Regions from separate parts of the Marichromatium sp. AB32 genome, predicted to be linked through region 2. Evidence: predicted binding sites of a transcription regulator. Region 2 holds the regulator's gene; each other region holds the start of a gene.
What was found. The regulator sigma-54, encoded in region 2, starts transcription at its own class of promoters, with help from an activator protein. The targets are predictions, from matches to a motif close to TGGCANGNTNCNTGCTT.
Positions count from the first base shown of each region.

Region 1: nifB (nitrogenase cofactor biosynthesis protein NifB) is a predicted target of sigma-54. The motif match lies at 2,586-2,602, and genes of this name have one in related genera.
Region 3: EBL85_RS08720 (TorF family putative porin) is a predicted target of sigma-54. The motif match lies at 5,008-5,024, and genes of this name have one in related genera.
Region 4: nifU (Fe-S cluster assembly protein NifU) is a predicted target of sigma-54. The motif match lies at 1,674-1,690, and genes of this name have one in related genera.

Region 1 is NZ_RHFJ01000006.1:1,079-8,761, forward strand. Features, by position in the region: gene typA (translational GTPase TypA) at 31-1,857, opposite strand; gene EBL85_RS17045 (hypothetical protein) at 2,253-2,438, shown strand; gene nifB (nitrogenase cofactor biosynthesis protein NifB) at 2,665-4,158, shown strand; gene EBL85_RS03275 (ferredoxin) at 4,176-4,454, shown strand; gene EBL85_RS03280 (nitrogen fixation protein NifQ) at 4,530-5,111, shown strand; gene draG (ADP-ribosyl-[dinitrogen reductase] hydrolase) at 5,086-6,039, shown strand; gene EBL85_RS03290 (SLC13 family permease) at 6,027-7,355, opposite strand; gene EBL85_RS03295 (CBS domain-containing protein) at 7,352-7,683, opposite strand, start outside.
Region 2 is NZ_RHFJ01000016.1:19,898-27,580, reverse strand. Features, by position in the region: gene lptA (lipopolysaccharide transport periplasmic protein LptA) at 1-214, shown strand, start outside; gene lptB (LPS export ABC transporter ATP-binding protein) at 228-953, shown strand; gene EBL85_RS07065 (RNA polymerase factor sigma-54) at 1,135-2,607, shown strand; gene hpf (ribosome hibernation-promoting factor, HPF/YfiA family) at 2,643-2,996, shown strand; gene EBL85_RS07055 (PTS sugar transporter subunit IIA) at 3,284-3,742, shown strand; gene hprK (HPr(Ser) kinase/phosphatase) at 3,762-4,730, shown strand; gene rapZ (RNase adapter RapZ) at 4,779-5,636, shown strand; gene EBL85_RS07040 (PTS sugar transporter subunit IIA) at 5,633-6,034, shown strand; gene EBL85_RS07035 (HPr family phosphocarrier protein) at 6,031-6,300, shown strand; gene ptsP (phosphoenolpyruvate--protein phosphotransferase) at 6,297-7,683, shown strand, end outside.
Region 3 is NZ_RHFJ01000022.1:25,266-32,948, forward strand. Features, by position in the region: gene EBL85_RS08695 (ABC transporter ATP-binding protein) at 1-68, shown strand, start outside; gene EBL85_RS08700 (class I SAM-dependent methyltransferase) at 171-989, shown strand; gene EBL85_RS08705 (ammonium transporter) at 1,077-2,330, opposite strand; gene EBL85_RS08710 (ammonium transporter) at 2,423-3,730, opposite strand; gene EBL85_RS08715 (P-II family nitrogen regulator) at 3,766-4,104, opposite strand; gene EBL85_RS08720 (TorF family putative porin) at 4,178-4,900, opposite strand; gene EBL85_RS08725 (accessory factor UbiK family protein) at 5,316-5,582, shown strand; gene EBL85_RS08730 (YifB family Mg chelatase-like AAA ATPase) at 5,602-7,122, shown strand; gene EBL85_RS08735 (ATP-binding cassette domain-containing protein) at 7,185-7,683, shown strand, end outside.
Region 4 is NZ_RHFJ01000007.1:598-8,280, reverse strand. Features, by position in the region: gene nifS (cysteine desulfurase NifS) at 1-674, opposite strand, end outside; gene nifU (Fe-S cluster assembly protein NifU) at 731-1,609, opposite strand; gene EBL85_RS03740 (hypothetical protein) at 1,812-2,228, opposite strand; gene EBL85_RS03735 (transketolase) at 2,793-3,737, shown strand; gene EBL85_RS03730 (transketolase family protein) at 3,737-4,744, shown strand; gene EBL85_RS03725 (GNAT family N-acetyltransferase) at 4,749-5,342, shown strand; gene EBL85_RS03720 (RuBisCO large subunit C-terminal-like domain-containing protein) at 5,378-6,511, shown strand; partial or broken gene EBL85_RS03715 (hypothetical protein) at 6,633-7,683, shown strand, end outside.

The DNA of each region.
Region 1 (7,683 bases), on a different contig from region 2:
CCCGCGCCAGCCGCCCCGCGCCCGAACCGATCAGAGACCGCGGCTGGCGCGCTTGCGGTCCTGCTCGGTGAGGTGACGCTTGCGCACGCGGATGGCGTTGGGGGTGATCTCGACCAGCTCATCGTCCTCGATGAACTCCAGCGCCTGCTCCAGGGTGAACTTCACCGGCGGGGTCAGCAGGATGTTCTCGTCCGAACCGGCGGCGCGGATGTTGGTCAGCTGCTTGGCCTTGAGCGGGTTGACGGTGAGGTCGTTGTCGCGCGAGTGGATACCGACCACCTGGCCCTCGTAGATCTCGTCGCCCGGCGAGACCAGCATCCGACCCCGCTCCTGGAGGTTGAACAGCGCGTAGCCGAGCGCCTTGCCGGTGGCGTTGGAGATCAGGGCGCCGTTGCGCCGCTCGGCGATGCCGCCGGTGGTGGCCGGACGGTAGCGCTCGAAGACGTGATACTTGAGGCCGGTGCCCGAGGTCAGCGACATGAACTCGGTCTGGAAACCGATCAGGCCGCGCGAGGGGATCTCGTAGTCGAGCCGCACCCGCCCCTTGCCGTCCGGCACCATGTCCTTGAGTTCGGCACGACGCTCGCCGAGCGCCTGCATGATCGCACCCTGGCACTCCTCGTCGACGTCGACGGTGAGCTGCTCGTAGGGCTCACAGATCTCGCCGTCGATCTCGCGGAAGATGACCTCGGGGCGCGAGACGGCCAGCTCGTAGCCCTCGCGACGCATGTTCTCGAGCAGGATCGAGAGGTGCAGCTCGCCACGCCCGGAGACGCGGAACTTCTCCGGATCGTTGCCTTCCTCGACACGCAGCGCGACATTGTGGATCAGCTCGCGCTGGAGCCGGTCCTTGAGCTGGCGCGAGGTCAGGTACTTGCCCTCGCGCCCGGCGAAGGGCGAGGTGTTGACCTGGAAGGTCATGGTCACGGTCGGCTCGTCGACGGTCAGCGGCGTCATCGGCTCGACATGATCGGGGTCGCAGAGGGTATCGGAGACGTTCGGCGCCTCGATCCCGGTGAGCGCGACGATGTCGCCGGCGCTGGCCGAGTCGACCTCGTGACGGTCGAGCCCGAGATAGCCGTAGACCAGACCGATCTTGACCTTCTGCCGGGTGCCGTCGCGCTTGACCACGGTCACCTGCTGATTGGGGCGCACGCTGCCCTGGCGAATGCGCCCGACCGCAATGGCGCCGACGAAGGCGTTGTAGTCGAGGGTCGAGACCTGCATCTGGAAGGGCGCCTCGGGCTTGACCTCGGGGGCCGGGCAGTGCTCGACGATGGCCTGGAACAGCGGGCTCATGTCGCCGTCGCGCACATCGTCCTCGAGTCCGGCATAGCCATTGAGCGCCGAGGCATAGACGATGGGGAAATCGAGCTGCTCATCGGTTGCGCCGAGACGGTCGAAGAGATCGAAGACCTGGTCGATGACCCAGTCCGGACGCGCGCCCGGACGATCGATCTTGTTGACCACCACGATCGGACGCAGACCGTGGGCGAAGGCCTTGCTGGTGACGAAGCGGGTCTGCGGCATCGGTCCCTCGCGGGCATCGACGAGCAGCAGCACCGAGTCGACCATCGACAGCACACGCTCGACCTCGCCGCCGAAGTCGGCGTGCCCGGGGGTGTCGACGATGTTGATGCGATAGTCGTTCCAGCGGATCGCGGTGTTCTTGGAGAGGATGGTGATGCCGCGCTCCTTCTCCAGCGCGTTGGAGTCCATCACCCGCTCCACCGGCCCGAAGCGCTCGCCGAGCGTGCCCGACTGCTGCAGCAGCTGATCGACCAGGGTGGTCTTGCCGTGGTCGACGTGGGCGATGATGGCGATATTGCGGAGTTTCTCGATTTGGTTGCTTGACAATGCCTTATCACTCGTTGACGAGGCGTCGCGCGCCTCTTTGGGTGTTCACTGGGCCCGGGGATTATGGGGCGGACTCCACACGGCCCGCGCCAGGGGCATCACGGCGAGGGATGCGCCCGAACGGGTCCGATCTCGTCGAATATGGACGCGCGGGATGGTCTTCTTGACCCGTGGTCGCGACCAAGGAGTTGGTCGACAGGCACCCGGACGCGCGCAACCGGCAAAGCTGTCGGTCAGCGGCTCGACGATGGAACGGGTGATCACCAGGCGTGCCAGGGTTGGGAATCCATAAGTATACACCGTACGGGCCAGGGCCCAGCAGGGGCGACGAAAAAAAACCTGTCGGCCCCGTCATCATCGTCGCCACCCTGTGCTTCCACCAGCGCGCGGACCGGATGTCCGACCAAGCCCATCTCGAGCGAATGGCGGGGCACGCCAGCCGCGTCGGCAGCCTCGAGACCTACCGGGCGCGGGCCGACGGCAACGCCGATCTGTTCGAGGGCGTGAACATGACGCCCGCGAGCGGCGCCCGCCCGGAGATCTATCGCGGCCTCGGCAACACCCCTGACCTGCGTGACTGACCGCCCGGCGGCGCCGGGAAACACCACCGCGCACTGTACCGATTGTCACAAAGCCCGCCGACACGGCCTGTTGCGATCCCCACAAGGGTCACGGGTCCAACCATTCGACAGACCAAAAAACAGACGGTTAGCGGGACCCTCCCAGTCAGGCACGCTGCTTGCTCATGCACGACAGAACCATTGAATCCGCGGGGCCCGACGCCCCGTCAGTCGTGGAGGCCAGACGATGGAGTCGAAGCAAGCGGGTCACGATCGAAAGACCCCCACCTCGGGTTGCGCTGCGGGGGGCTGCGGTGGCGGGAGCGCGCTCGACCGGCTCCCCGCCGCGACCCGCGAGCGGGTGCGCAACCATCCCTGTTTCTCGGAGGACGCCCATCAGCACTACGCGCGGATGCACGTGGCGGTGGCGCCGGCCTGCAACATCCAGTGCCACTACTGCAACCGCAAGTACGACTGTGCCAACGAGTCACGTCCCGGCGTGGTCTCCGAGCTGCTCGAACCGCAGCAGGCGGCGGACAAGGTGGCGGCGGTGGCCGCCCACATCCCCCAGCTCTCGGTGGTCGGCATCGCCGGTCCGGGCGATCCGCTGGCCAACCCCGAGCGCACCTTCGCAACCTTCCGGCTGATCGCCGAGCGCACCCCGGACCTCAGGCTGTGCGTCTCGACCAACGGCCTGGCGCTGCCCGAGGCGGTCGACACCCTGTGTCGCTACAACATCGAGCACGTCACCATCACCATCAACTGTCTCGACCCCGACATCGGCGCCGAGATCTACCCCTGGGTGTTCTGGAACAACCGCCGCGTGCGCGGTCGCAAGGGCGCCGAGATCCTCATCGAGCAGCAGCAGCTCGGGCTCGAGCGGCTGGTCGAGCGCGGCATGCTGGTCAAGGTCAACTCGGTACTGATCCCCGGGGTCAACGACCAGCACCTCACCGAGGTCAGCCGCGCGGTCAAGGCCAAGGGGGCCTTCCTCCACAACCTGATGCCGCTGATCGCCGAGCCCGAGCACGGCACCTTCTACGGCCTGATGGGCCAGCGCGCGCCGCGCGCCAGCGAACTGCGCGCGCTGCAGACCGAGTGCGCCGGCGACATGGCGATCATGCGTCACTGCAAGCAGTGTCGCGCCGACGCCGTCGGCATGCTCGGTGAGGACCGCAGCGCCGAGTTCACGCTCGAGCGCATCGCCACCCTGGAGATCGACGACGCCGCCGCGCTGGCGCGACGCACCGCCGCACGCGAGGCGATCGAGCAGCGGCGCCGGGGCGTCGCCCCGGCGCTGGTGCCGCTGTCCACGCTGAGCGCCTCCCGCCCCCGCCCCGCCACCCACGCGGCACGCATCGCGGTAGCCAGCAGCGACGGTCGACTGGTCGATCAGCACTTCGGTCATGCCGAGCGCTTCCTCGTCTACGAGGTCGACGAGCAGGGCGAACGGCTGCTCGACGAACGCCCACTCGCGCGCTACTGCAACGGCGCCGAGCACTGCGACGAGGACGACGACGCCCTGGCCCCGGCACTGGCCGCGCTCGCCGACTGCGCCATGGTGCTGTGCTCGCGCATCGGGCTCGCCCCCTGGGAGCGGCTCGAGACGGCAGGCATCCGTCCCAACGGCGAGCTGGCGATGCTGCCGATCGAGCAGGCGCTGCGCGCGGCCCACCGCGAACTCGCCGAGCGGGGCGCCCTGAGCATCGACGAACCCCAGCGCGCCACCCTCAGCGCCTAGCCACGGAGGTCCCCGAGATGGCCCTGAAGATCACCAGCGGATGCGTCAACTGCTGGGCCTGCGAGCCGCTCTGTCCGAGCGCGGCGATCGAGCCCGCCAGCCCACACTTTCGCATCGACCCAGCCGCCTGCAGCGAGTGCGCGGGCGAGTACGCCGACCCGCAGTGCGCGAGCATCTGCCCGATCGAGGGCGCGATCGTCGACGCCAGCGGCGCAGCGCTCAACCCACCGGGTTCGCTCACCGGCATCCCGCCGCGCCTGCTCGAGCAGACACGCGCGCGCATCCAGGCCCGCTGACCCGATCACCGGGTCCGGCAACAGGGACGCCCGCGGACCCGGCACCATCACCAGGAGACCGATGGAGGCGAGACCATGGCCACGCCCTGCCCCGAACGCACCCGCGAGATCCAGCGGATCTTCGTCCGGTTGATGACCCGGGCGATCGGCGCGGGCAACGACCACGCCTTCGCCTGCATGATCGCCAGCCGCGCCAGCGGTCTCGGCGCCCTGCCCCCCTGGCTCGGGCTCGCGCCCGAGGCGTTCAATGCGCTGATGGGCTATCACTTCCCCGGGGTCTCGCCCGAGGTGCTCTCCAGCCTCGAGGGGGTGGCACCCAACCCCGCGCGTGAGGACGAGCGCGCGGAGCTGGTCGCATTGCTCGGCGGCCAGCGCGCCGGGCACACCCACTCGGAGCTGTGGATGGCCGAGGTGGTTGCCGCCGGCTGCCTGGCGACCGATCATCTGTGGCAGGACCTCGGACTGTGGAACCGCCGCGCGCTGACCGCGCTGATGCGTCGCAACTTCCCGCGCCTGGCCATGGCCAACACCGGCGACATGAAGTGGAAACGCTTTCTCTACAAGCAACTGTGCGAACGCGAGGGCGTCTATCTGTGCCGGGCACCATCATGCGAGGAGTGCGCCGACTACCATGTTTGTTTTGGACCTGAGGACTGAGCTCGCCGCCGGCGAGACCACCGCCAATACCATCCACGCCCGCGCCAGCGGCGCCTATCTGGGACTGGCCATCGGCGACGCCCTCGGCGCCACCGTGGAGTTCATGACCCCGACCGAGATCCGCACCCGTCACGGCGTCCACCGCGACCTGGTCGGCGGCGGCTGGCTCAGGCTGCGTCGCGGTCAGGTCACCGACGACACCGCGATGTCGCTGGCACTCGGCCAGGCACTGCTCGACCATGGCCGCGTCGAGGCCGCGCCCATCGCCGAGGCCTTCAGCGCATGGATGCGCACCAAGCCGGTCGACATCGGCCATACCGTGCGCCGGGGCATCTCGCGCTATCGCCGTACCGGCGCCACCGAGGTCCCGGAGAACACCTACGACGCCGGCAACGGCGCCTGCATGCGCACCCTGCCGATCGCGCTCTTCACCCTCGGCGCCGAGGCCGAGGCCGTCGCCGCGGCATGCCGCACCCAGGCCCATGTCACCCATCACAACCCGCTCTCGGACGCCGCCACCCTGACCGTGGTGCGCATGGTGCAGAGCGCCATCCTCGGCGCTACCCGCGAGCACCTGCGCGAGCTGGCCGAGGCACTGATCGCCGAGGAGCCGTGCTTCGCCTTCGATCGCGGCCGGGTCGAGAACCCGAGCGGCTATATCGTCGAGACGATGCGCGCGGTGCTGCAGGCGTTGTTCGCCACCGACGGCCTCGAGGCGGCGCTGATCGACGTGGTCAACCGTGGCGGCGATGCCGACACCACCGGCGCCATCCTCGGCATGATCGTCGGCGCGCTGCACGGTCCCGAGGCCATCCCGCGACGCTGGCTCGACGGACTCGAACACACCAGCGCCACGGCCTGCCGTGAACAGGCTCAGGCGCTGGTGCGTGCCTCGGCGCTGTGCCGAGGCCGCGCTCAGCCGCGATAGAAGTCGAACAGCAGCACGAACACCGCGCTCGCCACCACCAGCCCGGTGAGCATCACCGGGATGCCCACGCGCAGCCAACCGAGCGGGGTGATGCGCGCCTCGGGGATACCGCTGCGCTCGGACTCGGCCACGCAGATGACGTTGGCGGTGGCGCCGATGTGCGAGCCGTTGCCACCGAGCCCGACGCCGATCGCCAGCGCCCACCACAGCGGGGTGATGTTCACCCCCTGCTGCTCGAGCCCGAGCACGATCGGGATCATGGTGACGGTGAAGGGGATGTTGTCGACCACCGCGCTGAGCAGCGCCGCCACCCACATCAGCGCCAGACAGGTGAGCAGCAGCGTCTGCGGGTCCTGCGCCAGCCGCGCCAGCCGGAAGCCGACCCAGTCGAGCAGCCCCGAGGCCTCGACCCCGCCGACGATCACGAACAACCCGGCGAAGAACACCAGCACCGACCACTCGAGCTTGCCGAACAGCGATTCCGGGTCGGGGCGCAGCAGCACCAGTGCCAGCGCCACCGCGATGAAGGCGACATAGGCCGGGAACAGGTGCAGCCGGTGATGGACGAAGAACAGCGCGATCGCCACCCCCAACGCGATCAGCCCGCGCCGCAGCCGCAGCGGATGCTTGATCGCGCGCCGCTCGTCGAGATCGATCTGCGCCCCCGGGCCGCTCGGCGCCAGCTCGCGCCGAAACAGCAACAGGATCAGCACCACCGTGACCGCCCAGGAGACGACGACCAGCGGCGCCATGTGCACCAGGAAGCGGGTGAACTCGATGCCGCCGGCGCTGCCGATCATGATATTGGGCGGGTCGCCGACCAGGGTCGCCGCACCGCCGATGTTCGAGAGCATCGCCTCGGCCATCAGGAAGGGCAGCGGATTGAGCGAGAGGATGCGGGTGATCAGCACCGTCAACGGCGCGAAGATCAACACCGTGGTGACATTGTCGAGGAACATGCTGATCAGGCTCACCGCCAGCGCCAGATAGACCAGCAGCAGCCGGGGGTTGCCGCGCGACCACTTGGCGATGCGGATGGCCAGATAGTCGAAACCGCCGGTGGGCCGCAGCAGCACCACCAGCATCATCATCCCGGCGAGCAGGAACAGGGTGTTGGCGTCGATCGCCATCACCGCCTCGGCCTGGCCGTAGAAGCCGCCGATCATCCCCACCCCGATCATCACCACCGCGCCGATGAGCGCCGCGCTGGTACGGTGGATCACCTCGCCGAAGATCAACACATAGGCGGCGATCATGGTCAGCCCCGCGGCCGCCATCTGGCCGCTGAACTGGGGTGCCATCGCAAGCTCGTTCACGCGCCCTCCTCGTCTCTGGCCAGCATGCAGCCGACGACCGCCATCCGGGTCACCACGCCGCGGTACTCGCCGGCGTCGACCAGGAACAGATAGGAGCTGTTGTAGCGCTCCATGATCGCCAGCCCCTTGATCAGCGGCGAGCCGGCGCTGATCGTCGCCCGGCTCTCGAGCACGTAGCCGCTCGCCTCCTCGGCGAGGATGGCGCGACGCCGCGCCTCGGGCAGGTCGACGTTATCGATGTTGTCGCCCAGATAGTCCGCAGCGCCGACCAGGAAGTCGGGAATGCAGGTGTGTTTGACGATATGACGCAGCGACACCCGGCCACAGA
Region 2 (7,683 bases):
CGAGGACGACCAGGGCGAGGTCCGCGCCTTCGCCAGGCGCATGGAGTTCGACACCGACCGCGACGAGCTGGTGCTGATCGACGAGGCGGTACTGATCCAGGGCGAGGACCGCGTCGCCAGCGAGCACATCGTCTACGACCGTGCCCGCGAACACTTCCGTGCCGGCGGCAGCGGTCGGGTGCGGATCACCATCACCCCCGAGGAGGAGTCATGACAGGGGTCGACGGATGAGCGTACTGCGCGCCGAACAGCTCAAGAAACGTTATCGCAGCCGCGAGGTCCTGCGGGGAGTGAGCGTCGAGGTCGAGGCCGGCGAGGTGGTCGGGCTGCTCGGCCCCAACGGCGCGGGCAAGACCACCTGCTTCTATCTCATCGTCGGGCTGATCCCGGCCGACCAGGGGCGCATCACCCTCGACGAGCACGATGTCACCCTGATGCCAATGCATGCGCGCGCGCGCGCCGGACTGAGCTATCTGGCGCAGGAGCCCTCGGTGTTTCGCAAGCTCAGCGCGCGCGACAACATCCTCGCGATCCTCGAGACCCGCGGCGACCTCGACCGCGAGCAGCGCGAGCAGCGTTGCGAGCAGCTGCTCGAGGAGCTCGGCATCGCCCATATCGGCGAGTCGCTGGCGCTCAGCCTCTCCGGCGGCGAGCGCCGTCGTCTCGAGATCGCCCGCGCGCTGGCCGTCGACCCCAAGGTGATGCTGCTCGACGAGCCCTTCGCCGGCGTCGACCCGATCGCCGTGGGCGACATCAAGGCGATCGTTTCGCACCTGCGCGAGCGCGGCATCGGCGTGTTGATCACCGATCACAACGTGCGCGAGACGCTCGACATCTGCGATCGCGGCTACATCATCAGTAATGGCGAGGTGATCGCCGCCGGCCGCCCCGACGAGCTGCTCGCCAACCAGCAGGTACGCGACGTCTATCTCGGCGCCGACTTCGCCATGTAGCATGTAGGCGGCAGCATCCGCGCCCCGCTGCTACATATTGGGAGTAAGATGAAGACCATCGCGCCCCGGCAGGGGGCGCGCTTGACGTGACTCAGGCACCTTTGTTGCCACCCGACCTATAATCGTCATAGGACGGTCATCGACCCGGCATAGAGACAGACGCAAGACGCATCGGCGATCCATGAAGCAAACCATCCAGCTTCGCCTCGGCCAACACCTGACGATGACGCCCCAGCTGCAGCAGGCGATTCGCCTCCTGCAGCTGTCGACGCTCGAGCTGCAGAAGGAGATCCAGGAGGCGCTGGACTCCAACCTGATGCTCGAGGAGGCCGAGGAGGCCGACCGCTTCGCCGCCAACGGAGAGGACAGCGGCAATGGCGCACACGAGTCCCCGCCCAGCGATGAGCAGGGCAGCGCCGAGCGTGAGCTCCAGGGCGAGACCAACGAGATCCCCGATGAGCTCCCGGTCGACACCCAGTGGGCCGATGTCTACGACGGCTATCTACCGCCGAGCACCCAGGGCAGCGCCGAGAACGCCGATTTCGACCCCTTCCTCCACCAGAGCCGCCCTCAGACCCTGCACGATCACCTCCTCTGGCAGCTCAACCTGATCCGGCTGAGCGAGCGCGACGAGATGATCGCCGAGGCGGTGATCGATGCCATCGACGCGCGCGGCTATCTTCGGGCCGATCTCGACGAGCTGCTGAGCACCATCGGCGACGATCAGATCAGCCTCGAGGAGATCGCCACCATGGTGCACCGGGTGCAGTCGTTCGATCCCCCGGGGGTCGGCGCCCGCGATCTCGCCGAGTGCCTGCAGATCCAGCTGCGGCAGCTCCCCGCCGAGACCCCGCAGCGCGACCTCGCGCTGGCGATCTGTCGCGACGGCTTCGAGCACCTGCCGCGCAAGGACATCGCCGCGCTGATGCGCCGCTTCAAGCAGACCGAGCCCGAGATTCGTGGTGCACTCACGCTGATCTGCCAGCTCAACCCGCACCCCGGCGACTTGATCGCGCAGGAGCCCCCGGAGTACGTTGTACCCGACATCTTCGTGCGCAGAGAGAATGGTCGCTGGTCGGTGGAACTCAACCCGGAATCCACACCTAAACTGAGGGTGAACGCAGACTACGCCCGGCTGATCCGGCGCGCCGACACCAGCAGCGACAGCGTCACCATGCGCAACCACCTGCAGGAGGCGCGCTGGTTCATCAAGAGCCTGGCGAGCCGCAACGACACCGTGCTGCGGGTGGGCGCCAAGATCGTGGAGATGCAGCAGGCGTTCTTCGAGCACGGCGAGGAGGCGATGCGGCCGATGGTGCTGCGCGACGTCGCCGAGGCGCTCGAGCTGCACGAGTCGACCGTCTCCCGGGTCACCACGCAGAAATACATGCATACGCCGAGGGGCACCCTGGAGTTCAAGTACTTCTTCTCGTCCCACGTCAGCACCACTTCTGGTGGGGAGTGTTCATCAACGGCGATCCGCGCGCTCATTCGTAAGCTGATCGCCGCCGAACCCGCCAGAAAACCCTTGAGCGACAGCAAGATCGCGGCCGAACTGGCCGATCGCGGCATCCAGGTCGCGCGTCGAACCGTCGCCAAGTACCGCGAGGCCATGGGTATTCCAGCCTCGAACGAGCGCAAACGCCTGGCATGAGCAGGCTGTTTGGAACCCCTGTAAGGAGTCCAATGATGCAAATCAATCTGACGGGTCATCACGTCGACATCACCGAGGCACTGCGCGACTACGTCGACAGCAAATTCGCACGCCTGGCGCGTCACTTCGACCACGTCACCAATGCCCACGTCATTCTCAGCGTTGAGAAGCTCGACCAGAAGGCCGAGGCGACGCTGCACATCAATGGTGGGAAGCTCTTCGCCGACTCCGTGCATGAAGATATGTATGCCGCGATCGACGGCCTGACCGACAAGCTCGATCGCCAGATCCTGCGCCACAAGGAGAAGAAGAACGACTATCGCAGCGCACCCGGCCCGAAGGCGGCCGACTCTGAAGCCGAGGCCGACGCCGAGGCCGATACCGAATAGCCCGGCAACGGCCTGATGGCCCATGCGTCGGCGGGGCGTCGGGACACCCGACACCCGCCGGACCGACGCACCGACACCTCGAACGGATCCGTGATCGCGCCGTTCGGGGTGTTTTGCATTGAGACCCTGAGATCCGAGCCGATATCGACACCTGCGGGCTCCGACGACTCGAAGGACACCCAGAATCCATGACCACGACCACGCGCCCCGATCACCCGCCGGTATGGACACCGGACACCGTCACCGCCCAGCGCCCCTGTCCCTGCGACCACCAGGAGCCTTGACCGATGTTCAGTCCAGACCTGATCAGCGAGGCCCGAGTCAGCTGCGGTGCCGAGATCGCCAGCAAGAAGCGGCTGCTCGAGACGCTCGCCGAGCTGCTGGCCAACGACCACCCCCGTCTCAACACCGAACTCGTCTTCGAGCGTCTGCTCGAGCGCGAGCGACTCGGCAGCACCGGACTCGGTCACGGTGTGGCGCTGCCGCACGCCCGCATCAAGGAGATCAACGAGGTGCTCGGAGCCTTCGTCAGCACCAGCACCGGGGTCGACTATGACGCGATCGACGGCGAGCCGGTCGATCTCGCCTTCGCCCTGCTGGTCCCGGAGAGCGCCACCGAGGAGCATCTGCGCTTGCTCGCCCGGCTCGCCGGCATGTTCAGCGACCCGGCCACCCGCGCCGCGCTGCGCGAGGCCGGCTCGGCGGCGAGCGTGCTGCAACTGATCGAGACGAGCGAGGCGCGCTAGCGCCACGCCGACCTGGGCCATGCTCGACAGCCTCCAGTCACTCCTCGAACAGACCGGCCCGCGGCTGCAGCTGCGCTGGCTCAACGGCGAGCCCGAACAAGGCTCCCCACTGCGCCGGCCCGAGCGCGCACGCTCGCGCGAGTCGCTGATCGGCTCGCTCAACTGCATCCACCCCAACTGTCTGCAGGTGATCGGGCGCGCCGAGCAGCGCTATCTCCAGGCACTGGGACGCACCGCCTTCGAGGAAACCCTCGAGCAACTCTTCGCCGAGCAACCGGCGGCGATCCTGTTCGCCGACGGCCTCGAGCCCCACCCCGCCTTCTTCGCCTTCGCCGCCGAGCACGACACCCCGCTGCTCGGCTCGCCGCTCGGCGACGAGGAGCTGATCAACCACCTGCGCTATTTTCTCACCCACGCCCTGGCCGAGCGCCAGACCCTGCACGGCGTCTTCATCGAGGTGCTGGGGATGGGGGTATTGCTGGTCGGCGATCCGGCGGTGGGCAAGAGCGAGCTGGCGCTCGACCTGATCACCCGCGGTCATCGGCTCATCGCCGACGACGCGCCGCGCTTCGCGCGCATCGCCCCGGAGGCCATCGAGGGCACCTGCCCGGAGACCCTGCGGGACTTCCTCGAGGTGCGCGGGCTGGGTATCCTCAACATCCGCGCGATGTTCGGCGAGGGCGCGGTCCAGCGCAGCAAGACGCTGAACCTGATCATCGATCTGCAACCCCTCGACCAGCAACAGATCGCCGGTCTCGACCGGCTCACCGGCAGCCTCTCGGCAACCGACGTGCTCGGGGTGGCGATCCCGACCATCACCATGCCGGTGGCGCCGGGACGCAACCTGGCCATCCTGGTGGAAGCGGCAGTGCGCCACCAGATCCTACGTATCCGTGGCTATGACGCCGGCGTCGACTTCATCGACCGGCAGGCGCGGGCGATCCGTCTCGACCGCCCCGACCCGCCCGGCCCCGGATCCAGACCCTAGCACCGCTCCCGACCTCGATCGGGACCGGCCCGGAGCAACCCGCAGCCCATGAAACTCGTCATCCTCAGTGGCCTGTCCGGCTCGGGCAAGAGCGTCGCCCTGCATACGCTCGAGGACCTTGGCTATTACTGCATCGACAACCTGCCGCTGTTCCTGCTCAAGGACCTGGTCGCGGGGCTGCGCAAGGCCCCCGACGACGGCTTCTCCAGCACCGCGGTGGGCATCGACGCGCGCACCAGCCCGCGCGCGCTCGGTCGGCTCGCGGAGCTAATCGAGGAGGCGCGCGCCCAGGGCATCGACTGTCGGGTGATGTTCCTCGACGCCGACACCGACACCCTCAAGCGCCGCTTCAGCGAGACCCGGCGACGTCACCCGCTCACCCGCGGCAACCGCTCGCTCGACGAGGCCATCCGCCTCGAGCGCCGTCTGCTCGAGGCCATCGGCCGCTGCGCCGAGATCCGTATCGACACCACCCACACCAATGTGCACGAACTACGCGACCTGGTCCGCGCCCACCTCGTCGGCAGCGACTCGCCCAAGGTCTCGATCCTGCTGCAGTCGTTCGGCTTCAAGCACGGCGTGCCCAAGGACGTCGACTTCATCTTCGACGTGCGCTGCCTGCCCAACCCGCACTGGCAGCCGGAACTCAAGCAACTGACCGGACTCGATCAGCCGGTGATGGAGTTCCTCGACGCCAGCACCGAGGTCGGCGAGATGCGTGACGACATGCTCGCCTTCTTCGACCGCTGGATCCCGCGCTTCGAGACCGACGGGCGCAGTTATCTCACCATCGCCATCGGCTGTACCGGCGGCCAGCATCGCTCGGTCTACATGACCGAGGCGCTGCGCCGTCACTTCGAGCAGACCGGTCACAAGGTGCTGGTCAGACACCGGGAGTTACCGTGAGCATCGGACTGTTACTCATCACCCACCAGCCACTCGGCGGCGACCTGCTGCGCATCGCCAGCGCCATCCTCGGCACCGAGCCGGCAGCCACCGAAGCGCTCGAACTGGTCAACGACCGTCCCTGCGAGTGCATGCTGCGCGAGGCGCTCGACTGCGTCGACCGACTCGACCAGGGCGGCGGCGTACTGGTGCTCACCGATCTCTACGGTGCCACCCCGGCCAACATCGCCCTGGCGCTGCACGAGCAGCGACGCCGGGTACGGGTGATCTCCGGGGTCAACCTGCCGATGCTGCTGCGCGCGCTCAACTATGCCGAGCTCGACCTCGACAGCGTCGCCGAGAAGGCGCTCGAGGGCGGGCGCGAGGGTGTGATTCGCTGCCAGGAGCAGGACGCATGACCAGCAAGGACTTCGAGATCATCAACAAACTCGGCCTCCACGCCCGCGCTGCGGCCAAGCTGGTGCAGTGCGCCAACGGCTTCACCAGCCGCATCGAGGTCGAGCGCCGCGGTCAGCGCGTCAACGGCAAGAGCATCATGGGGGTGATGATGCTGGCCGCCAGCCGCGGCACCTGGATCACCGTCAGCGCCGAGGGCGAGGACGAGGCCGCTGCACTGACGGCGATCGAGCAACTCATCGGCGACCGCTTCGGGGAAGGCGAGTGACCATCGCCTATCAGGGCATCGGCATCCACTCGACGCGCGCCATCGCGCTCGGGCCGGCGCTGGTCGACAGTCGCAGCCTGGCCACCATCGGCCATATCGAGATCAGCGACGAGCAGGTACCCGCCGAACTCGAGCGGCTGGAGCGGGCGATCGACGCGGCGCGCGGCGCGCTCGAGGCGGTGCGCGCGCAGATCCCCACCCAGACCCCGCAGAACATCGCCGAATTCATCGATACCCATCTGCTGATGCTCGAGGACGCGGCGCTGGTCGAGGAGGTCCGGCGCATCGTCAGCGCCGAGCGCTGCAGCGCCGAGTGGGCGCTGCAGCAGCAGCGCGACACCCTGGTGCGCATCTTCGACGAGATGGACGACCCCTATCTGCGCACCCGCCGTGACGACGTCGAGCACGTCGTCCACCAGATCCAGTCCTTCCTCGCCGGCGAGTCCCCGGAGCCGCGCCTGCCCGAGCACGATCTCGACGGCCATGTGGTGGTCGCCCGCGACCTCACCCCGGCCGACACCATCCTGCTCCACCACCGCGGCATCGCCGGCTTCGTCACCGAGTTCGGCGGGCCGATGTCGCACACCGCGATCCTCGCGCGCAGCCTCGGGGTCCCGGCGGTGATCGGGGTGCGCAACATCACCCGCTACATCGAGCCGCGCGAGTTCCTGGTGGTCGACGGCGAGAACGGCACCGTGCTGTGCGATGCCGACGACCTCACCATCGCCCACTTCCGTGATCGCGTCCGCGCCGCCGAGGCGCGCCAGCACCGGCTGCGCCGACTGATCGGACGCGCCGCGCGCACCCGCGATGGCATCGCAGTCGGCCTCCAGGCCAACCTCGAGCTGCCCGAGGACGTGGAGACGGCGCGCGCCAACGGCGCCGCCGGCGTCGGACTCTACCGCACCGAGTTCCTCTACATGAACCGCCTCGACCTGCCCGACGAGGAAGAGCAGTTCGCCAGCTACGCGGCGATGATCGAGGGACTCGGCGGCATCCCCACCACCATCCGCACCCTCGATCTCGGTGCCGACAAGGACAGCGCCGCCCAGCCCATCGAGCCGAGCGGCAATCCCGCGCTGGGGCTGCGCGCGATCCGTCTCTGTCTCAAGGAACCGGCACTGTTCCGACCACAGCTGCGTGCCATCCTGCGCGCCTCGGCGCTCGGTCCGGTGCGGCTGATGCTGCCGATGGTCTCGGGGGTGCGCGAGGTCATGGCGGTACGCCAACTGCTCGAGCAGCTCAAGCGCGAACTCGCCAGCGAGGGGCTGGCGCACGACCCGGCGCTACCGCTCGGCGCGATGATCGAGGTGCCGGCCGCGGCGCTCGCCGCCGGGGCCATCGCCCGTCACTGCGATTTCCTCTCGATCGGCACCAATGACC
Region 3 (7,683 bases), on a different contig from region 2:
ATCGCGCGATGTGGGACGCCCAGCAGGCGACCAAGGACTGGCACCTGAAGGAGGCGTTGTCGGTCTGATCCGGCGCGCCGCTGTCGCCTCGCGGGCGCACGCCCGTCTCCATTCGTCCGTTCCCGGCGGCGGGATCCGCGTCCTGCCGCCGCTCCAGCGAGTCCTCCACGATGACGACCTCACATGTCCCCAACCTCACCGGCGTCCCCGAGACCATGCTGTGGACGCTGCACAACCGCGCCAGCGAGGCCGCCCGCGCCGACGGGGTGATCCGCGACCCCCTGGCGCTGCGGATCCATCGCACCCTCGACTACGACTACGAGCGTGCCTTCGGGCCCGCCGACTACTCCCACGGCGTGCGCTCGGCGATCTTCGATGCCGAGCTGCGCGCCTTCCTCGCCGCCCACCCCGACGGGATCATCGTCAATCTCGGCGAGGGGCTCGAGACCCAGCGCTTCCGTCTCGACTCGGAGCGCTCGCTGTGGCTGAGCGTCGATCTGCCCGAGGCGATCGCCATCCGCGAGCGCTTCATCACCGCGGACGCGCGTCATCTGCACCTGGCGATGAGCGCGCTCGACACCCGCTGGATCGACCGGGTGCCGCCCGGTCGAGCCGTCTATGTCACCGCCCAGGGCCTGCTGATGTACTTCGACCCCGAGGCGGTGGCCGGGCTGTTGCGCGAGATGGCCGCCCGTCTGCCCGGTGCCTGGTTCGCCTTCGATCACATCCCCGGGTGGCTGTCGCGGCGCACCCTGCGCGGCTGGTGGAAGACGCCGCACTACCGCACCCCGGAGATGCCCTGGGGGATCGCCCGTCACCGGGTCGCGCCGACGCTGCGCGGCTGGGTGCCGGATCTCGCCGAGATCCGCGCGCTCGACTTCGTCGCCCCGCGCGGGGCGGCGCGTCCGCTGTCGTGGCTGGTGGCGCGGCTGCCGCTGGTGCGGCGGATGCTGCCCGGGATCACCCGGGTGCGTTTCGCGGGCGGGTGATAAAAAAAGGGCCCCGGTGAGGGGCCCTGAGTGGCTCAACAACAGAGGAGTGAGCAGCGCGGGAACAACAGGGAGAGACGGTGAGGGTCAGCTGGCGCGACGCGTGGCGGTGAACTCGGGATAGGCCTCGAGACCGCACTCGCCGAGGTCGACGCCGGCATACTCCTCCTCCTCGCTGACGCGCAGCCCCATCACCAGACGGATCAGCAGCCACACCAGCAGCGAGGTGGTGAACACCCAGCCGAGGATGGCGCCGAGCCCGATCGCCTGGGCGGCGAAGCTCGCGCCGGGGTTGGTGATCGGCACCGCCATCAGCCCCCACATGCCGACCACGCCGTGCACCGAGATGGCGCCGACCGGGTCGTCGATGCGCAGTCGGTCGAGGGTGACGATGGAGAACACCACCAGCACGCCGCCGACACCACCGATCAGGGTGGCGAACAGCGGCGAGGGGGTGAGCGGCTCGGCGGTGATCGCCACCAGCCCGGCCAGCGCGCCGTTGAGCGCCATGGTGAGATCGGCCTTGCCGAACAGCAGCCGGGCGGTGATCAGACCGAGCAGGGTGCCGCCGGCGGCGGCCATGTTGGTGTTGACGAAGATCGCCGCCACCGCGTTGGTGTTGTCGAACCCGGTGAGGGCGAGTTGGGAGCCGCCGTTGAAGCCGAACCAGCCGAGCCAGAGCACGAAGGTGCCGAGGGTGGCCAGCGGCAGGTTGGCGCCGGGGATGGCGTTGATCGAGCCGTCCTTGCCGTACTTGCCGCGGCGCGCGCCGAGCAGCAGCACCCCGGCGAGCGCGGCCGCGGCGCCGCACAGGTGCACTAGGCCGGAGCCGGCGAAGTCGTTGAAGCCGACCGCCTCGAGCCAGCCGCCGCCCCACTTCCAGTAGCCCTGGATGGGATAGATCACGGCGGTCATCACGGTGGCAAAGAGCAGGAAGGACCACAGCTTCATGCGCTCGGCCACCGCGCCCGAGACGATCGACATGGCGGTGGCGACGAACACCACCTGGAAGAAGAAGTCGGACATGCGGGCGTGGTTGAGGCCCTCGGCGGTGATGGTCGCGGCGTCGTGGTCACCGCCGAAGAGAAAGCCCCAGTCGAGACCGGGGACGAAGCCGTTGCCCGCCGTCGGGTACATGAGGTCGTAGCCGATCAGCATGTAGGTGGTGCTGGCGATGGCGAACAGGGCGATGTTCTTGGTGAGGATCTCGGCGGTGTTCTTGGCGCGGACCAGCCCGGCCTCGAGCATGGCGAAGCCGGCGGCCATCCACATCACCAGGGCGCCGGTGACGAGGAAGTAGAAGGTGTCCAGGGCATAGACGAGCTGCGTGGTGGATTCCACGGGTGGGACCTCCGAATCGGACTGGGCGCGGCGCTCGGGCGCCGCGCGGGGAGCGGGGCGAGCGGCCGGAGCCGCTCGCCGTGGTGGCGGGGTCAGAGGATATAGCCGCGCTCGTCGTGCAGCGAGAGGTCGAGCCCCTCGGTCTCCTGCTCCTCGTCGACGCGCAGCCCGATGGTGGCCTTGAGTCCGAGCAGCAGCAGCAGGCTGACGATGCCGCCGTAGACCAGGGTGGCGATCACCGAGACGAACTGGATCCACACCTGGGCGCCGATGCCGTCGACGCCGTCGGCCAGGCCCGCGCCGCCGAGCGCCGGGGCGGCGAACACGCCGGTGAGCAGGGCGCCGACGATACCGGCGACGCCGTGCACGCCCCAGACGTCGAGCGAGTCGTCATAGCCGAGCCAGTGCTTGACCTTGGTCGAGGCGATGAAGGCGAAGATCGCGCCGGCGAAGCCGATGACGATCGCGCCCATCGGGCCGGCGGTGCCCGAGGCCGGGGTGATGGCCACCAGACCGGCGACCGCGCCGGTGGCGATGCCGAGCACCGAGGGTTTGCCGTGACTGATCCACTCGGCGAACATCCAGGTCAGCGCCGCGGTGGCGGTGGCCAGCTGGGTGACGGTGAGCGCCATCGCCGCGGTGGAGTCGGCGGCGAGTTCGGAGCCGGCGTTGAAGCCGAACCAGCCGACCCACAGCATCGCCGCGCCCATCACCGTCAGCCCGAGATTGTGCGGCGGCATCGCCGTGGTCGGGTAGCCCTTGCGCTTGCCGAGCACGATGGCGGCGACCAGCGCGGCGATACCGGCATTGATGTGCACCACGGTGCCGCCGGCGAAGTCGAGCGCGCCCATCTCGCCGATCCAGCCGCCGCCCCACACCCAGTGGGCGATGGGGATGTAGACCAGGGTCAGCCACAGCGCCATGAAGATCAGCATCGCCGAGAACTTCATCCGTTCGGCGAAGGCGCCGACCATCAGCGCCGGGGTGATGATGGCGAAGGTCATCTGGAAGGTCATGAACAGCGACTCGGGGATGCTCCCGGAGAGGGTGTCGACCTGCAGACCGGCGAGAAACAGCCGCTCGAAGCCGCCGATCCAGGCGTTGTTGGCACCGCCGTCGGTGAACGCCAGGCTGTAGCCGTAGACCGCCCACAAGAGGCTCATCAGACAGGCGATGGCGAAGCACTGCATCAGCACCGAGAGCACGTTCTTGGCGCGCACCAGACCGGCGTAGAACAGCGACAGGCCGGGCAGGGTCATGAACAGCACCAGCGCGGTGGCGGTCAGCATCCAGGCGGTGTCGCCGGCGCTCAGCGCGGCGTCGTCCTGGCCCCAGACGAGCAGGGGCGAGAGCAGCAGCGCGACCAGCAGGGGCGCGCGCAGGGTCGTCGAATGTCGCATCGGATTCACCGTTACATCTCCTAGCACTGCCTGGCTCAAAGCGCGTCCGGACCGGTCTCGCCGGTACGGATACGGGTGACCTGGTCGAGGTTGAACACGAAGATCTTGCCGTCGCCGATCTTGCCGGTGCGGGCGGCGGTGCTGATCGCCTCGACCACCTTGTCGACCATGCCGTCGTCGACGGCGATCTCGAGCTTGATCTTGGGGAGGAAGTCGACCACGTATTCGGCGCCGCGGTAGAGCTCGGTGTGGCCCTTCTGACGACCGAAGCCCTTGACCTCGATCACGGTGATGCCGGAGACCCCGATGTCGCCGAGCGCCTCGCGCACGTCGTCGAGCTTGAAGGGTTTGATGACGGCTGCAACAAGTTTCATCGCGAATGAACTCCTGTGAGGACCGGAATCCCTGCTCCGGTCCGGGGTTGGGGGCGGGCGCGCGTGATGTCGCTCAGAACTCCTTGTTCCAGCCCACCCAGACCTTGGGGTCGTCGTCGTAGGTGTCGCGACCGACCTGGTCGTAGTTCAGGCTGAAGGTGCCGAAGTCGCCGGCCTCGCGGCTGATCGAGGCGCCCCAGTGGGCGTAGTCGTTGCCGCCGTCGTTGTACTCGAAATCGGTGTAGCCGCCGTAGACGGTCAGACCGAGGTCGAAGGGCAGGGTGAAGTCGAGGCTGGCGTGGTAGTAGAGATCGCCCTGGATGTAGAGCGCCTCGTCGTTGTTGACCCCCGGGGCGCCGTCGGCCTGGCCGTAGACGGTGTAGGCGATGCCGGCGGTGAGCCAGCGGTAGCTGAGGCTGGCGGCGAGTTCGGCGAAGTCGCTGTCGCGACCGTCGGGATAGGCGTAGTAGATGGCGCCGAGGTCGTAGCCGAGCTCGTCGGTGATGTTGCCGGCGAAGCCGAGATAGGCGTCGAGCTCGTAGCTGGTGTTGTCGCCGAAGTCGACGTTGGAGGCCCAGGTGCCGGCGTAGAAGCCGCTCTCGTGGGCGTAGTCGAGTCCGCCCTGGACGGCGGCCTGATCATCGGTCTGGCTCTGGCCGCGCCAGATGTAGTTGCTGACCACGCCGATGTTGGCGCTCACCGAGTGCGGGCCCTCGGCGCTCGCGCCCTGCCAGGGCATGAATGCCGCGCTCAGTGCGGTGGCGGTCAGGATGGCGCCGATGCGTGCTTGCTGCATTGACTGATACCTCTGTTTGCTTGCGTTGGGTCGTGGCGGTTGTCGTCCATGTGCGCCGCAGTCGGCTGTGTGGGTTGAGCCGGGACGCGAAAACGTTCAGTGGACATCAGCACATCGCGTGCCAGTTGCCGTTTGGGGCGTGTTGGAGACGCTTTTCGGCATCATGTGCCAAAGTGGCAACAGAAGAGTGCACCGGATTGGTGCCGGTAGGGTGTCGGCGGTCAGATTAGCGCACCAAAAGAAGGCGGCACAGCACCGTCGATCGGCGCAGACGGCACCGTGCGACACACCTATAATGTGGGCCCAAGGGCGCCTCAGCGCGGTTCTTGTCGCCGTCCCGCGGAAGCGGGCGACGGCCTCGTCCAACCTCATCCACAGCGCGCGGGCCGGTGGGTTCGCGCCGAAGGAATCGATCATGTTAGATCCCAAGCAACTCGACGATCTGGTCCAGCGGTTCGCCGCGAACATGCCCAAGGGGCTGCAGGTGTTGCAGGAAGACATCAATCGCAACGTCAAGGCCTCGCTCGAGTCCGGCCTCTCGCGGCTCGATCTGGTGACCCGCGAGGAGTTCGACGTGCAGTCGGCGGTGCTCGCCCGCACCCGCGAGAAGGTCGTGGCGCTCGAGGCCCAGGTCGCGGCGCTCGAGCAGGCGCTCGGCGCGCGTCAGTCGAACGCCGACTGACCCCGGTCGCGACCCGGCGTTGGCGCTCTGCACCCTGCACAGCCGCGCCTGCGTGGGCATCTCGGCCCCGGCGGTGGCCGTCGAGGTCCATCTCTCCTCCGGGCTGCCGGCGCTGTCGTTGGTGGGGCTCCCCGAGGCGGCGGTGCGTGAGAGCAAGGAGCGGGTGCGCGGGGCGCTGCTCAATGCCCGCTTCCGCTTTCCCGACGGTCGTCTGACCATCAACCTCGCCCCCGCCGACCTGCCCAAGGAGGGCGGGCGCTTCGACCTGCCGATCGCGCTCGGCATCCTCGGCGCCTCGGGACAGCTCGGTGCCGCCGAACTCGATGACTGCGAGTGTCTCGGCGAGCTGGCGCTCTCCGGCGCGCTGCGTCCGGTCAGCGGGGTGATCCCCGCGGCGCTGGCTGCGCGCGCGGCCGGGCGCACCCTGATCCTGCCGCGCGCCAATGCCGAGGAGGCGGCGCTGGTCGGCGGGCTCGAGCTGCTGCCGGCCGAGCATCTCGGCGAGGTCTGTGAGCACCTCGCCGGGGTGCGTGCGCTGAGGCCGCACCCGCAGGGGAGCGAGGTCGTCACCGCGCCGACTGTCGCCGACCTCCGCGAGGTGCGCGGTCAGGCGCAGGCCAAGCGGGCGCTCGAGGTCGCCGCCGCCGGCGGCCACAGCCTGCTGCTGATCGGCCCGCCGGGCAGCGGCAAGTCGATGCTGGCGAGCCGGCTGCCGGGGCTGTTGCCGCCGTTGAGCGAGGACGAGGCGCTGGAGAGCGCGGCGATCCGCTCGGTGAGTGCCAGTACGCCGTTCGATCCGGCACGCTGGCGCGAGCGACCGTTCCGCGCCCCCCACCACACCGCCTCGGCGGTGGCCCTGGTCGGCGGCGGGGGCAATCCGCGTCCGGGCGAGATCTCGCTGGCGCACCACGGGGTGCTGTTCCTCGACGAGCTGCCGGAGTTCGACCGGCGGGTGCTGGAGGTGCTGCGCGAGCCGCTGGAGTCGGGTCATATCGACATCTCGCGGGCGGCGCGTCAGGCGCGCTTCCCGGCGCGTTTCCAGCTGGTGGCGGCGATGAACCCCTGCCCCTGCGGTTATCTCGGCGACCCGGGCGGGCGCTGTCACTGCAGTCGCGAGCAGGTCGCGCGCTATCGCGCGCGGATCTCGGGACCGCTGATCGATCGCATCGACCTGCAGCTCGAGGTGCCGCGGGTCGAACTCGGCGCGTTGCTCGCGCCCTCGGCCCCGCAGGCCGAGGACTCGGCGACGGTGCGCGCGCGGGTGTGCGCGGCGCGTGAGCGCCAGCAGCACCGCGCCGGGTGCGCCAACGCCGCGCTCGACACCGCTGGCCTCGAGCGCGACTGCGCGCTCGAGGCCGCGGGGGTACGGATGATGGAGCAGGCGATGGCCAGGCTGGGGCTCTCGGCGCGCGCCTATCACCGGGTGCTCAAGGTGGCGCGCACCATCGCCGACCTGGAGGGCGCGACGCGGATCGCCCCGGCCCATCTCGGCGAGGCGATCGGCTATCGCCGTCTCGATCGCGCCGCCGAGCGGCCCTGAAGACGCATCGCGCGGGTCTCTCGCCCGCGCACCACAGTGTTCGCAACCGATACCGGATCATCATGCTGCAACTTCAAGAGCTCAGCCTGCGCCGTGGCCCCAACCTGTTGCTGGAGGGCGCCGACGTCACCGTCTATCCCGGTCAGCGGGTGGGGCTGGTCGGCGCCAACGGCTGTGGCAAGTCGAGCCTGTTCGCGCTGTTGCTCGGCGAACTCGGCGCCGACGCCGGCGCCGTCTCGCTGCCGCCCGACTGGGTGATCGCCCATGTCGCCCAGCACACCCCGGACACCGAGCGCGCGGCGATCGAATTCGTCCTCGACGGCGACCGCGAGCTGCGCGAGATCGAGCGCGAGCTGGCCCGCGCCGAGGCCGACGGCGACGGGCTGCGCCACGCCGAGTGGCTGGGGCGGCTGGAGGCGATCGACGGCTATGGCGCCGAGAGCCGCGCGGCGCGGTTGCTCCACGGTCTGGGCTTCGCCCCCGGCGACGAGCGCCGCCCGGTCAACAGCTACTCCGGCGGCTGGCGCATGCGCCTGGCGTTGGCGCGCACCCTGATGTGTC
Region 4 (7,683 bases), on a different contig from region 2:
CGGAAGCGGGTGTTGCGACGCACGTAGAGCACGCCGACGCCCTTGGCGGCGTGGAGCTTGTGCCCGGAGAGCGAGAGCATGTCGATGGCGCTGTCGGCGAGCGCGATCGGCAGCTTGCCCACCGCCTGCACCGCGTCGGTGTGGAACATCACGCCCGCCGCGCGCGCCATCTCGGCCATCTCCTCGACCGGGAACAGGGTGCCGGTCTCGTTGTTGGCCCACATCACCGAGACGATGGCGACCCGCTCGGTGAGCAGCGCGCGATAGGCATCGAGATCGAGTCGCCCGTAGCCGTCGACGCCGAGACGATGGATCACATAACCCTCCTTGGCGAGCTGGTCGCACAGGCTCAGCACCGCCGGGTGTTCGACCTCGGTGGTGATGATCTCGCGCCGCTCGGGCTGGGCGCGCAGCGCCGAGAGGATGGCGGTGGCGTCGGACTCGGTGCCGCAGGAGGTGAAGATGATCTCGGAGTCGTGCGTCGCGCCGAGCAGGGCGGCGACCTGGGCGCGTGCGGTGCGCAGCGCGCGCCCGACGCGATCGCCGTAGCGATGGATCGAGGAGGGGTTGCCGAACTGCTCGGTGAAGAAGGGCAGCATCGCCTCCACCACCTCGGGGGCGACCATGGTGGTGGCGTTGTTGTCGAGATAGATGCCGGGGGTCTGTTCGCTCATCGGTGGCTCCTCGCTGCGGATGGGGATGGGTGGCGATCGCGTCGCGCCGTGGGACGTCAGCAGGCGATCTGCTGGGGCGCGGCGGGGATCACCCGCAGCGGTTCGCCGAGCTCGGCGCTGAGCCGCTCCTGGATGCCGGAGAGGGTGAGCGAGGCCATCTGACAGCCGGCGCAGGCGCCCTTGAGGCTGACATAGACCGTGCGGCCGTCGACGTCGACCAGTTCGAGGTCGCCGTGGTCGCGCTGCAGCTCGGGGCGCAGGGTGTCGATCAGCCGCTCGATGCGGCGGATGCGCTGCAGGGTGTTGACGCGGGGCGCGGCGGGTTGCGGGGGTTCGGGGGCGCGCGGTGCCTGGACCGCCACGGCGGTGGGATTGACCCGGGCGATGATCTCCTCGATCTCCTCGTGACAGGCCGAGCAGCCGCCGCCGGCCTTGGTGTAATGGGTGACGGCGGTCACCGAGTCGAGCCCGTTGGCGCGTACCGTCTCCTCGATCATCCCGGCGTCGACCCCGAAGCACTTGCACACCAGCGCGCCCTCGGCGTGGTCGTCGTCCTCCCAGCGCTCGCCGCGATAGTTGGCGATCGCCGCCTGCAGCGCCTCACGCCCCATCACCGAGCAGTGCATCTTCTCGGCGGGCAGGCCGCCGAGGACATCGGCGATGTCCTGGTTGGTCACCGTCAGCGCCTGATCCAGGGTCATGCCCTTGATGATCTCGGTCAGCGCCGAACTCGAGGCGATCGCCGAGCCGCAGCCGAAGGTCTGGAAACCGGCCTCGAGGATCACCTCGCGCTCGGGATCGACCCGGAGCGAGAGCCGCAGGGCGTCGCCGCAGGCGAGCGAGCCGACCTCACCGACGCCGTTGGCGTCCTGGACCGGGCCGGCGTTGCGAGGGTTGAAGAAGTGGTCCTGGACCTGCTCGGAATAGTCCCACATGGATTGCTCTCCCGTATCATTTGGCTGGGGCCGGCGCGTGCTGCCCGGGGCTTGTCGAGTCAAAAAGCAAGCTCCGCGCCAGTCTTTGAAGAAGGCCGGAGGGCGCGGGTTGAGCGGGCTGCGACACGGTTGCATGAGGCGGGTTGTCGGGTCCTGGACAAGTGGTGCGCGCCCCGGTGGTGGCAAACCCGACAGCAGCGTCTCAACCGAGCAGCGCCTCGTAGGCATGCCGCAGCAGGTCGAGTTCGACCGGGGGGAGGGCGCTCGCCTGGGTCAGCGCGATGAAGCGCGCGCCCTGGGCGCCGACCTCGGCGATGGGTGGGTCGTGGTCGACGAAGCGGGCGAGGAAGACCGGCGCGGTGGTCTCGTCGACGGCGAGCTGGACCGGGAAGCGCAGGGTGATGGCCAGCGCGCCCTGGGCCAGCGCCAGCTCGCGCTCGAGCGCGCGCAGCAGCGCGCCGGGGTGGACGACGACCTGAGGCGTCGTCCCCGACTCGATGATCCGGCTCCCCGGCGGCAGCGGCCCGGGGGCGCAGATACCGCCATGGCCGAGACGCAGGAAGCGCGTTCGGGCACTGACCGGGTGTTGGTGATAGAGGATGAGGTGGGGATCGCTCATGGCACGGCCCTCCTGGATGGCTCGGGGTGATCCGTGCGGTATTGCACGGGGCGTGCCGGGACCAGCGAGCAGGCGCCAGCCGTCAGTCGCCAGCGACCAGCCGTCAGCCGTCAGCCGTCAGCCGTCAGCGATCAGCCACCAGTCGCCAGTCGTCAGCGACCAGCCGCCAGCGACCAGCCACTAGCGACCAGCCGTCAGCCGCCAGCCACCGGCCGCCAGCCGTCAGCCACCAGTCGCGGCCTGTCCTAGAGCGTTGACGCCGAGAACGCTCGCTGACCGGTGCCGACAGTTGATGGGACGTCACGCCGTCGTCGCGGCCGCACACTCACGGATGGCCGGGCGCTTGAATCCCTTTGCGGTCTTTGCGGCTTGGCGGTTCAATCTTCTGGCCGCTGGCCGCTGGCCGCTGGCCGCTGGCCGCTGGCCGCTGGCCGCGCATCATCCCCGCGACGGCCGTCCGCTCATGCTAGGATTTCGCCGCCGGGCGGGGGTCGTCCGGGGCGGCGGTCCGGCCTGGTCCGCGCGCGGCTTGATTTGAGGCAGGCAGTCGAGACGATCATATCTATGGAATCCATCCCAGCGCGCCCCGGTGCCGCGACCGCGCCGGGCGACATCCGTCGTGTCGCCACCGCGATCCGGCGACGGGTGCTCGAACACACCCTCGAGAACAACGGCGGCTATCTCAGCCAGGCCTGTTCCTCGGCCGAGATTCTCGCCACCCTCTATCTCGGGGTGATGCGGCTCGGGCCGAGCACGGCCCCGCCCACCCCGCGGCCCTTCGCCGGGGTGCCCGGTGCGGACAATCCGCACGCCTTCACCGGCGCCGACTACAACGGCGCGCCCGCGCCCGAGCTCGATCGCTTCATCTTCTCCCCGGTGCACTATGCGCTGGTGCTCTACTCGCTGTTGATCGAACTCGGTCGACTGGGGCCGGATGCGCTCGATGCGTTCAACCGCGACGGCAGCACCGTCGAGCTGATCGGTGCCGAGCACTCGCCGGGTCACGAGGTCACCGCCGGGTCGCTGGGTCAGGCGTTGAGTCAGGCCGGCGGGATCGCGCTGGCGCGTCGGCTGCGCGGCGACACCGGGCGGGTGTGGGTGTTCATGTCCGACGGCGAGTTCCAGGAGGGACAGACCTGGGAGGCCTTCGCCGCGCTGGCGCATCACCGGCTCGGCAACATCGGGGTCTATGTCGACGCCAACGCCCAGCAGTGCGACGGCCCGATGGACACGGTGATGACCACCGAGCCGCTGGCCGCGCGGCTGCGCGCCTTCGGCGCCGAGGTGCGCGAGGTCGACGGTCACGACCCCGTGGCGCTGGCCGAGGCCGGGGAGGGGGTCGGGGAGGACGGCGTCCCGCGGGTGGTGATCGCCCGCACCGATCCCTGTCGCGGCATCGACCGGTTGCGCGAGCGCTGGCCCAAGCTCCACTACGTGCGCTTCAAGAACGAGGCGGAGTTCAATCTGTATCGCGGCCTGCTCGCGGGCCTGTCCGAGGGGGATGCCTGATGGAGATCGTGCAGCGGCCGCACCGCGACAACCTGGTGCGCTGGGCCGAGCAGCGGCCCGAGGTGCTGGTGCTCTCGGCCGACCTGACCAGCTCGTGCGAGGCCGACGGCTTCCGCGACGCCTATCCCGAGCGCTTCTTCTCGATGGGCATGGCCGAGCAGAACATGATGGGCTTCGCCGCCGGGTTGGCGCGCGAGGGCTTCTTCCCCTATGTCCACACCTTCGCGGTCTTCGTCTCGCGCCGCCCCTTCGACCAGGTGGCGATGTCGATCGCCTACCCGAATCTGCCGGTGCGACTGATCGGCTTCCTGCCGGGGATCACCACCCCGGGCGGTGTCACCCACCAGGCGGTCGACGACATCGGGCTGATGCGCCTGCTGCCGAACATGACGGTGCTCGAGTGCGGGGACGCCACCGAGGTCGAGCAGGTGCTCGACCTCGCCCAGGCGGTGCCGGGGCCGGTCTATGTGCGCATGCTGCGCGGCGAGGTGCCGCGGCTGTTCGACCCCGCCGAGCCGATGGTGCTGGGGCGGGCGCGGCTGCTCGGCGAGGGCGAGGACCTGATCGTGCTCTCCTCCGGGATCTGCACCGAGGAGGCGCTGCGCGCCACCGGCGCGTTGCGCGCCCACGGGCTCTCGGTCGGTCATCTGCACGTCTCCACCCTCAAGCCGTTCGACGACCCCCGGGTGCGCGCGGCGCTCGCCAGCGCCCGGCTCGGGGTCATCACCCTGGAGAACCACAGCATCGTCGGCGGGCTCGGCTCGGCGGTGGCCGAGCTCATGGCCGAGCGCGGCATCGGCGCCCGGCTGATCCGTCTCGGGCTGCGCGACACCTATGCCCACGGCGCCAGTCGTCAGTACCTGATGCGCGAGTACGGGCTCGACGCCATGGCCCTGGTGCGCGCCGCCGAGCGGCTGGTCGGTGAGCCGCTGGGCATCGACGAGGACGCACTCGCCGCGGTGCGCCTGGAGACCATGGGGCGCGCCGAGCGGACCGAGGACCTCTGAGGTCGTGGCGCCCGTGCTCGAGACCGCGCGGCTGCGGCTGCGTCAGTGGCACGGGCGCGACCTCGCCCCCTTCGCCGCGCTCAACGCCGATCCCCGGGTGATGGCCTGGCTGCCGCGTCCGCTCAGTCGCGCCGAGAGCGCGGCCATGGCGGCGCGCTGCCGGCGCTTGATCGCCGTCCAGGGCTGGGGCTTCTGGGCCGTGGAGACGCGCGCCGAGGGTGCTTTTCTCGGGCTCGTCGGGCTGCATCGCTGTGGCGCCGAGCTGCCCTTCGCACCCGCCGTCGAGATCGGCTGGCGTCTGGCCCGTCACGCCTGGGGCCAGGGCTATGCCGGCGAGGCGGCGCGCGCGGCGCTGGGCTTCGGCTTCACGCGTCTCGGGCTCGACGAGATCGTCGCCTTCACCAGTCTCCACAACCAGCGCTCGCTGGCGCTGATGGCGCGTCTCGGCATGCGCGCCGATCCCCAACCCTTCGAGCACCCGGCGCTGCCGCCGGGACACCGCCTGCGCGCGCACCGGCTGTGTCGTCTGGCGCGCGCCGACTGGCGCGACACGGCGGCGTCCGACCCGGCGCGCGACCATCGGGGCGGGATCGGCTAGTCTATGGCCCTCGATCGTCACCGGACCCCATCGTCATGCAGGACAGCACCCGGCTCGCGCTGAGCGGCGAGCGACTGACCGCCACCTATCACCTGCGCGCGAGCGCCGCCGAGGCCGAGGCGCGCGCGCGGGCGATCTGCGTCGAGCAGACCGTCGAGTTCCCCCCCGAGCTGATCGCCGAGACCGCGATCCATGATCAGGTCATCGGTGAGGTGCGCGCGCTGCGCCCGCTCGCGCCGGGGCGCTTCGAGCTGGTGGTGGCCTATCCGGTGGAAGCGGCGGGGGCCGAGCTGACCCAGCTGATCAATCTGCTGTTCGGCAACATCAGCATCCAGCCCGGGGTGCGGCTGGTCGATCTCGAGTTGCCGCCGGGGCTCGCCGCCGGTTATCGCGGTCCGCGCTTCGGGCGCGAGGGGCTGCGTGCCTGTTGCGGCGATCCGGCGCGCCCGCTGCTCTGCACCGCGCTCAAGCCGATGGGGCGCTCGCCCGCCGAGCTGGCCGAGCTGGCCTACCGGCTGGCGCGCGGCGGCATCGACCTGATCAAGGACGACCACGGGCTCACCGATCAGTCCTTCTGTCGCTTCGAGCCCCGGGTGCGGCTGTGCGCCGAGGCGGTGGCCCGCGCCAACCGCGAGTGCGGCGGTCACACCCGCTATCTGCCCAATGTCACCGCCCCGGCCGGCGAGCTGAGGGCGCGCGCGCAGCTGGCGCGTGCGGTCGGTGCCGGCGGGTTGCTGGTCTGTCCCGGGCTGGTCGGGTTCGATGCCATGCGCGCGCTGGCCGATGACGACACCCTGGGGCTGCCGATCCTCGCCCATCCCGCCTTCCAGGGCGCGCACTGCGCCAACCCCGACGGCGGGCTCGCCCACGGCGTGCTCTATGGCCTGTTCAACCGGCTGGCCGGGGCCGATGCGACCATCTTCCCGAGCTGGGGCGGGCGTTTCGCCTATACCGCGGAGGAATGTCGTGCGCTGGTCGCCGGTGCCAGCCGTCCCTTCGCCGGGCTGCGCCCGATCCTCCCGGTCCCGGCCGGCGGGATGCGGCTCGATCGGGTCGGCGAACTACTCGAATTCTATGGTCGCGACGCCATTCTCTTGATCGGGGGCGATCTGCATCGCGGAGACCTGAGCGCCAACTGCGCCAGGTTCGTCGCCGCCGCGACGGCCTGAGGCCGGTGCCGGGGACGGGCACGACGACCATGCACGAGGGAACGGAGACCCACCGCCGTCCGCTCCGTTGTCGTCATCCGGCGTGCGCCCCTGCGCATGCCCTGCCCGGAGGTGATTGCCCGTGATACGCTGGTTCCCGAGCCGGTCGACTCGAACACATCCGCTGCTCGGTCGGCGCGCCCTGGTCTTCGCCCTGGCCAGCGCCCTCTGTCTGACGCTGGCGCTGGGCATCGTCTACGGGCGCGAACCGGTCTATCGCGCCACCGCTTCGGTGCTCACGGTCAAGCCCAAGGCGGTCGATACACCGAGCGCCACCGCCGATCCCGAACACGTGATGATCCAGCGTCGGCTGCTGCTCGGCGAGTCGCTGCTCGGTCGGCTCGCCATCGATCTGGCCGAGGCCGGGCTGGCGGTCGATGTGGCGGCGCTGCGCACGCGGCTCGCCGTCGAGCCGATCCCCGAGACCAACCTGCTCGAACTGCGCGCCGAGGGCGGTGACCCGGAGCGTTTGGCGGCGATCGTCAATCACTGGGTGCGGGCCTACGAACGGCTGCGCGCCGAGCAGGTCTCGGCCAGCGCCGGGCGCACCACCACCGAGCTCGAAGAGGAACAGGCGCGGCTGGAGCGGCGCATCGAGTCGGCGCGCGCCGAACTCGAGACCTTCGCCGCCGAGCACGACATCGTCGGCATCGAGCGCGCCGAGAGTCGCGCGCTCGCCGAGCTCGAGGATCTCAACGACGCACTCGGCAAGGCGCGCAACCGCGAGGTCGAGGCACTCGCCCGGCTGCGTGCGCTCGACGAGGCGGTGGCGCGCGGCGAGCGACTGATTCCGCGCGAGCAGCAGAACGACATCGCCCGGCTGCAACGCTATGTCGAGCGTGGCCGCGAGCGGCTCGATCAGCTCTATGCCCGCTACACCCAGGCCTATATCGATCGCGACCCGGCGTTGCGCGATCTGCCCGGCGAGCAGGCCGCGCTCGAGCAGTCGTTGGAGCGTGCGCTGCTGGTCGCGCGCATCACCGTCCGCGACGAGGCCCGTCAGGAGCTGGAGGCGGCACGCGAGACCGTCGCCCTGCTCGAGGACGATCTCGATCGTCAGCAGCGCGCGGTGCAGACCTTCTCGCGCCACTTCGCCACCTTCGAGGGGCTGCGCGAGGGACTCGACGGGCTCG